One region of the Citrobacter sp. FDAARGOS_156 genome, then DNA from elsewhere that is predicted to be linked to it. Evidence: predicted binding sites of a transcription regulator. Region 1 holds the regulator's gene; the other holds the start of a gene.

Region 1 (4,176 bases):
ACGATGACAATCCAGGCGCCTCGCTGGCAACGCGCATCACACGCATCTGCAGCGGCGGAACCACCGCAAACGTTGCTGCACCCCACACCACCATACTCACGGCCGCACCCAGCTCATTACGCGCAAGGAAAGGTATCGCCAGCATAATAATCATCAGCAACAGTAAAAAGCCTTTCAGCGTACCGTTAACCGAACGGTCAGCCAGTTTACCCCCCAGATAGTTACCGATAGAGAACCCAACGCCAATCAGCACCAGCATAGCGGTGACAAACGCCGGTGTAGCATGAGTAATGCTATGCAGCACGGGTGAGATGTAGGTATAAAGCGTAAACATCGCCCCGGCCCCCAGAACGGTCGTCAGCAGAGCCGACAACACCTGCGGACGCATGAGTACCGCCAGTTCGCTGCGGACATCCGGGCGCTCTCCTGCCCCACCTTTGGGTAATGAGAAGAACAGGCTGACCATGGCGATAACACCCAGTCCCGCCGTCGCCATAAAGGACATACGCCAGCCGATGGTTTCCCCAAGCCAGGTTGCTGCGGGAACACCGCCAATATTGGCAATTGTTAACCCCATAAACATAGTTGCTACGGCACTGGCCTGTTTGTGTTTGGGCACCACGCTTGCGGCAACCACAGAGCCAAGGCCGAAAAATGCCCCGTGGTTAAGACTGGTCAAAATGCGCGACAGCATCAGCGTCGTGTAATCCGGAGATATCGCCGAAAGTACATTACCCAACGTAAAAATGGCCATCAGGAAGATAAGCGCATTGCGACGCGCACGATGGGACAGCAGTAATGTCATCAGCGGGGCGCCAACCATCACGCCTACCGCATACGCGCTGATTAACATCCCTGCGGCCGGAATGGATACATCCACGCCTTTGGCAATGACGGGTAGCAACCCCATAGGAGAAAATTCGGTCGTTCCAATGCCAAACGCACCTATCGCCAGCGCCAGTAAAGGATAATTTAGTTTCATCTATCGACTCCGTAACGTCGAGCCTTGGCACGACACATCATAAGAGTCAAAAGCATGACATTGATCGCAAAATTAATAAAGTTAACAAAACTGCAAAAGACTTTTGCTTATTTGCAAAAAATAGGACGGAAAAGGCAAGCAGAAAGGATGAGGGAGAGCGAACTCCCTCGGGGGAAATCAGTGCAGTGCTGCAGTCAGGCCACCCGCGACAATCAGGCCCAGAACAATTATGGTCGTTACTAACGAAAATTTCAGATCGGTGCTCATCAAGTTTTCTCCTTTTTATTCCCACACAAAAAGTGATATTGCGCATTTTTACACACTTGAAAGCAAAAATCTCTCACGATTTATATTGATAACTGCTTTTAACTCTTCCCCTTTTCGTTAAGATCAGACAAAATTCCACGCTTACTTGATTAGCGTACCGGCCATTGACCCCTTCCTGACGTTCCGTGTCGTTTTCCCGGCGTGCCGCAACCCTGACGTTGCGTTGAGGGTGTGTGAAGGCAAACGTTTACCTGGAGTATTCTCAGGAGCTTAGGATATGGTCTGGAGTGAGATGTAATGGCAACTATTAAAGATGTAGCGAAGCGAGCAAACGTTTCCACTACAACCGTATCACACGTAATTAACAAAACGCGCTTTGTCGCTGAAGAAACGCGCAACGCTGTCTGGGCAGCGATCAAAGAGCTGCACTACTCCCCTAGCGCAGTTGCACGTAGCCTGAAGGTGAATCACACCAAATCGATCGGTTTGTTGGCAACCAGCAGCGAAGCGGCCTATTTCGCCGAAATTATCGAGGCCGTTGAGAAAAATTGTTTCCAGAAAGGCTACACCCTGATTTTGGGCAACGCCTGGAACAGTCTCGAAAAACAGCAGGCTTATCTGTCTATGATGGCGCAAAAGCGCGTAGATGGCTTGCTGGTAATGTGTTCAGAATATCCGGAATCACTGCTTTCCATGCTCGAAGAGTATCGCCATATTCCCATGGTGGTTATGGACTGGGGCGAAGCAAAAGCCGACTTTACCGATACCGTCATTGATAACGCTTTCGAAGGCGGTTACATGGCAGGCCGGTATCTGATTGAACGCGGTCATCGTGAGATCGGCGTGATCCCAGGACCTATGGAGCGTAATACCGGCGCAGGCCGCCTGGCTGGCTTCATGAAAGCGATGGAAGAAGCGCTGATTAAAGTGCCTGACAACTGGATTGTCCAGGGTGATTTTGAGCCTGAATCCGGCTACCGCGCTATGCAGCAAATCATCTCCCAGTCACATCGCCCAACCGCCGTATTCTGTGGTGGCGATATTATGGCGATGGGTGCGCTGTGTGCCGCAGATGAGATGGGACTGCGCGTGCCGCAGGATATCTCAGTTATCGGTTACGACAACGTGCGCAACGCCCGTTACTTCACCCCTGCGCTGACAACCATCCATCAGCCAAAAGATTCACTTGGTGAAACGGCCTTCAACATGCTGTTAGACCGAATCGTGAATAAACGTGAAGAATCGCAGTCCATCGAGGTACACCCACGCCTGGTAGAGCGTCGCTCCGTGGCCGACGGCCCGTTCCGCGATTACCGTCGTTAAGACTGTTGTGCGGGAGCCTCATCCGGCTCCCGCAGCCACTCTTTGTTCAGCGTTTCGCTATCCCCTAAATAGTCCAGCAGCCAGCTCAATGCCGGCGACGTATCGTTCTGTTGCCATGTCAGACAGCATGCGGCATCCGGGAACGGATTTTCCAGCTGTAACGCCACCCATTTTCCGCTATCGATCCACGGTTTAGCAAAATGCGTCGGTACCATCCCGACACAGAGTCCGGCTGACAAGCAGGTGGCCGATGATTCCCAGTCAGGCACCACGACGCGTTTTTGGTTGTCCAGTAGCCAGGTAATACGCTTTGGCAGCGTACGGGACGTGTCTTCGCGTACCAGCGATGGCCAGTTGCGCAACGTATCGTCACTGAGCGGTCCCGGCATTGCCGCCAACGGATGATGACTGGCCACCACGCAACTCCAGCTTAGCATTCCCATATCCCGGAACGTATAGCGCCCCCCTACCGGAATGGCCTGCGTTGCTCCGATAGCTAACTCCACCCGACCATCTGAAAGCGCGTCCCAGACGCCGTTAAACACCTCCTGAAAGACCAGAAGTTCCACATCATCGAAATGGCGGTAGAAATCCACGATCATCTGGCGGGTACGATCCGGGCGGACAATGTTATCGACTGCAATCGCCAACTGCCCGCGCCAGCCGTTGGCAATTTGCTGACATTGCTGACGGGTGATCTGCATTTTTTTGATAACAGATCGGCCTTCTTTTAAAAACCACGCGCCAGCAGGCGTTAATTCCACGTCCCGATGACGACGTTCAAAAAGTGGCACAGCCAGCCACTCTTCCAGTTGACGCACTGTGTAGCTTACCGCCGAAGGTACGCGGTGCAACTCCTGAGCAGCAGAACTAAAGCTACCGTTACGCGCCACCGCATCAACCACCTCAAGTGAATATTCAGACCACATATTCTGCCTGCAAAAAATTTGAAATCAGTAAGCAAATATTAGCGTTTCACAGCGAGAATTACACTCACTACACTCAGCGGCAATGTTCTATTGCTAAAAAGAGAAACGATAATGCAACCGGGAAAAGGGTTTTTAGTCTGGCTGGCAGGTCTTAGCGTGCTGGGTTTTCTGGCAACGGATATGTATTTGCCCGCCTTTGCGGCTATTCAGTCCGATTTACAGACGCCCGCCTCTGCCGTGAGTGCCAGCCTTAGCTTGTTCTTAGCGGGATTTGCCGTCGCACAACTTTTGTGGGGGCCACTCTCTGACCACTATGGTCGCAAACCTATTTTGCTGCTGGGCTTATCCATCTTCGCGCTGGGCAGCCTGGGCATGTTGTGGGTAGAAAACGCCACCGGCTTACTGGTGCTACGCTTTATTCAGGCCGTTGGTGTCTGTGCGGCTTCGGTTATCTGGCAGGCGCTGGTTACCGATTATTATCCTTCACAAAAAGTAAACCGCATTTTTGCCACCATTATGCCGCTGGTTGGATTATCCCCTGCACTTGCACCGTTATTAGGCAGTTGGATCCTGGTACATTTTTCCTGGCAGGCCATTTTTGCTACCCTTTTTGCGATTACCCTGATCCTGATGCTGCCGGCCCTGCGCTTAAAACCAACGGCAAAAGCGCGCGAC
Region 2 (4,176 bases), 1.2 Mb from region 1:
GATGCCGGGCTGGGTATTCGCGGTATTCGCCACGTCGCCGCTGGTCTGGATCTCTGAGGAGGCGTTATGCACAACAAAATTATTGCTATCGTCGGCGGTGGACAGGCCGCAGCGATGGCGGCGGTAGCACTGCGCCAGCAAGGGTTTGACGGCGAGATACATCTGTTCTCCAATGAGCCGCATCAGCCGTACGAACGCCCGCCATTGTCCAAAGCCATGCTGCTGGACGACGCCCCGCAGCTACAGCCGGTGCTAAACACGGCCTGGTGGCAGGAAAAAAATGTTCATCTGCATCTGAACGTGACTATCCAGACGCTCGGCCGCGAAACGCATCAGTTGGTGCTGGCTGACGGCCAGGTTTATCCGTGGGATCAGCTATTGATTGCCACCGGTGCCGAGGCCCGTCCTCTTCCGCTGCTGGATAAACTGGGCGATCGCTGCTTTACCCTGCGCCACGTTGACGACGCGACTCGTCTGCGAGACGCTTTACTCCCCGGTAAATCGATTGTGATAGTCGGGGCGGGCACCATTGGTCTGGAACTGGCGGCCAGCACGACCCAGCGCGGCTGCCGGGTAACCGTAGTGGAGCTGGCACCAACGGTGATGGGCCGCAATGCGCCTGCTCCGGTGCGCGACTACCTGCTTGCCCGCCACCAGCAGGCGGGCGTACGGGTGTTACTCAACAGCGCCATTGAACACGCCGGAGCGGGAGAGTTTCTCTCACTGACGCTGCAAAACGGTGAAACTCTCACCGCTGATACGGTGATCTATGGCATCGGTATCGTGGCGAATGATACGCTGGCCCGCGACGCCGGTCTGGAGACGGCTAACGGTATTATCGTTGATAGCGCCTGCACCACCTCCGATCCCGCGATTTTCGCCGCCGGTGATGTGGCGCTCACTCGCCAACCGGACGGTTCACTGCGCCGGGTAGAAAGCTGGGAAAATGCTAACTTCCAGGCACAAATTGCCGCTGCCGCAATGCTTAATTCGCCGTTGCCGGAGAAGACACCAGGCTGGTTCTGGACTGACCAATACCAGGATAATTTGCAGTTTATTGGCGAAATGCAGGGAGATAGCTGGCTTGTACGCGGCGATGCTGATGCGCAGAAAGCGATATGGTTTAACCTGCAGGATGGCGTGATTGTCGGCGCAGTAACGTTGAATCAGGGCCGAGAAATACGTTTACTGAGAAAATGGATTCAGGCAAAGAAAAAGCCACCCATGGCGGCTTTAGTCGATGAAACAATCTTGCTTAAGTCGATATAACTGCCGGATGGCACTTCGTTTATCCGGCCTACATGTGAGTTACCTGTAGGCCGGATAAGGTGTTTACACCGTCATCCGGCAATCAGTATGGCTTACGCGTAAACCGGGAAGCGTGCGCAGATATCCAGAACTTTACCTTTGACGCGCTCGATTACGGCTTCGTCATTGATGTTGTCCAGCACATCACACATCCAGCCAGCCAGCTCTTTCGCTTCCGCTTCTTTGAAGCCACGGCGAGTGATTGCCGGAGAACCGATACGGATACCGGAAGTCACAAACGGGCTCTTCGGATCGTTCGGTACGCTGTTTTTGTTAACGGTGATGTTGGCGCGGCCCAGCGCGGCATCAGCTTCTTTACCGGTCAGGTTTTTATCAACCAGATCCAGCAGGAACAGGTGGTTTTCAGTTCCGCCAGAAACCACTTTGTAGCCACGGTTCAGGAACACTTCCACCATCGCTTTGGCGTTTTTAGCAACCTGCTGCTGGTAAACCTTGAACTCAGGCTCCATCGCTTCTTTCAGCGCTACAGCTTTCGCCGCGATCACGTGCATCAACGGGCCACCCTGCGCACTTGGGAACACCGCAGAGTTCAGTTTTTTGTACAGCTCTTCGTCACCGCCTTTCGCCAGGATCAGGCCGCCGCGCGGACCCGCCAGAGTTTTGTGGGTGGTGGTGGTGACAACGTGTGCGTGTGGAACCGGGTTCGGGTAAACGCCTGCGGCAATCAGACCCGCAACGTGCGCCATATCGACGAACAGGTATGCACCGATGCTGTCAGCGATTTCACGCATTTTTGCCCAGTCAACAACGCCGGAGTAAGCAGAGAAGCCACCGATGATCATCTTCGGTTTGTGCTCTTTGGCCTGCTTCGCCATGTCTTCGTAGTCAATTTTGCCGGACTCATCAATACCGTAAGGGATGATGTTGTACAGTTTGCCGGAGAAGTTAACCGGGGAGCCGTGAGTCAGGTGGCCGCCTTGTGCCAGGTTCATACCCAGAACGGTATCGCCCGGTTGCAGCAGAGCGGTGTAAACAGCGAAGTTAGCCTGAGAACCAGAGTGCGGCTGTACGTTAGCGTAGTCAGCGCCAAACAGCTCTTTTGCACGATCGATAGCCAATTGCTCAACGATATCAACGTACTCGCAACCGCCGTAGTAGCGCTTGCCCGGATAACCTTCAGCATATTTGTTGGTCAGCTGAGAACCCTGCGCCTGCATAACACGCGGGCTGGTGTAGTTTTCGGAGGCGATCAGTTCGATGTGCTCTTCCTGACGTACTTTTTCCTGCTCCATAGCCTGCCACAGTTCGGCATCATAATCGGCAATGTTCATTTCACGCTTTAACATCCGCATCTCCTGACTCAGCTAACAATAGAATTTCGGCCTAAAAAGGCAGTCCCTAGGACTTCGGCCAACAGTATAACCGAATCATTCTTCGATAACAGGTCTTGACAAAGGATTTTACGCAAACGATTACCTTCACGGCACGCAAGGCTTTGGAGAACAAAGGTCTGCTGAATTTCAACGGATTTCTTTTCAGGTTTGTGATGCAGATTTTTCACGATGTAACCTTTACAACGCAAAGTTACAAAGAACCATTTACAATGCAGGGGTATTTTTTATAAGATGCATTTGACATACATCATTAAAGTCTCAGATAAAGGAAGACCGTATGCTTGACGCACAAACCATCGCTACAGTGAAAGCCACCATTCCCCTGCTGGTTGAAACAGGTCCGAAGCTGACCGCCCATTTCTACGATCGCATGTTTACGCATAACCCAGAGCTGAAAGAAATTTTCAACATGAGTAACCAGCGTAATGGCGATCAGCGCGAGGCGCTGTTTAACGCGATTGCCGCGTATGCCAGCAATATCGAAAACCTGGCGGCGCTGTTGCCAGCGGTTGAGAAAATCGCGCAAAAGCATACCAGCTTCCAGATTAAACCAGAGCAGTACAACATCGTGGGTGGTCATTTGCTGGCAACGCTGGACGAAATGTTCAGCCCAGGCCAGGAAGTCCTGGATGCGTGGGGTAAAGCGTATGGCGTACTGGCGAACGTTTTCATCAACCGTGAAGCGCAAATCTATAGCGAAAATGCCAATAAAAATGGCGGCTGGGAAGGTACCCGTCCTTTCCGCATCGTGGCAAAAACCCCACGCAGTGCACTGATCACCAGCTTTGAGTTTGAACCTGTCGACGGTGGCGCAGTAGCTGAATATCATCCGGGGCAATACCTGGGCGTCTGGCTGAAGCCGGAAGGTTTCCCGCATCAGGAAATTCGTCAGTACTCACTGACCCGTAAACCTGATGGCAAAGGCTATCGGATTGCCGTTAAGCGTGAAGACGGTGGTCAGGTTTCCACCTGGCTGCACAACCATGCAAATGTTGGCGACGTTGTTCACTTAGCCGCACCTGCGGGCGATTTCTTTATGGACGTCGCGACCGATACCCCTGTGTCTCTGATTTCCGCAGGCGTAGGTCAGACCCCAATGCTGGCAATGCTGGATACGCTGGCGAAAGCAAACCATACGGCGCAGGTTAACTGGTTCCATGCGGCAGAAAATGGTGATGTCCATGCCTTCGCTGATGAAGTAAATGAACTCTGCAAAACGCTGCCACGCTTTAGCGCACACACCTGGTATCGTGAGCCAACCGAAGCCGATCGCGCGAAAGGCGCGTTTGATAGCGTAGGTCTGATGGATTTGAACAAGCTGGAAAGCGCAATCAGCGATCCGGCGATGCAGTTTTATCTGTGCGGTCCGGTTGGCTTTATGCAGTTTGCCGCAAAGCAGCTGGTCGGCCTGGGCGTGAAAAACGAGAACATTCATTACGAATGCTTTGGCCCGCATAAAGTTCTGTAATTACGTTATGCCTGATGGCGCTGCGCTTATCAGGCCTACGAGATA

What was found. Region 1 encodes PurR, which represses purine synthesis genes. Its sites were predicted from a motif close to CANGCAAACGTTTGCNTG; they were not measured.
Region 2: the regulator PurR is predicted to act here: its motif matches at 2,731-2,748, upstream of glyA (serine hydroxymethyltransferase).

Annotation. Positions count from the first base shown of each region.
Region 1 is NZ_CP014030.2:2,480,534-2,484,709, reverse strand. It holds gene AL515_RS12075 (MFS transporter) at 1-982, opposite strand, end outside; gene cydH (cytochrome bd-I accessory subunit CydH) at 1,160-1,249, opposite strand; gene purR (HTH-type transcriptional repressor PurR) at 1,547-2,572, shown strand; gene punR (DNA-binding transcriptional activator PunR) at 2,569-3,501, opposite strand; gene punC (purine nucleoside transporter PunC) at 3,613-4,176, shown strand, end outside.
Region 2 is NZ_CP014030.2:3,671,438-3,675,613, forward strand. It holds gene hcaB (3-phenylpropionate-dihydrodiol/cinnamic acid-dihydrodiol dehydrogenase) at 1-57, shown strand, start outside; gene hcaD (phenylpropionate dioxygenase ferredoxin reductase subunit) at 67-1,269, shown strand; gene glyA (serine hydroxymethyltransferase) at 1,362-2,615, opposite strand; gene hmpA (NO-inducible flavohemoprotein) at 2,941-4,131, shown strand; partial or broken gene AL515_RS24160 (hypothetical protein) at 4,136-4,176, shown strand, end outside.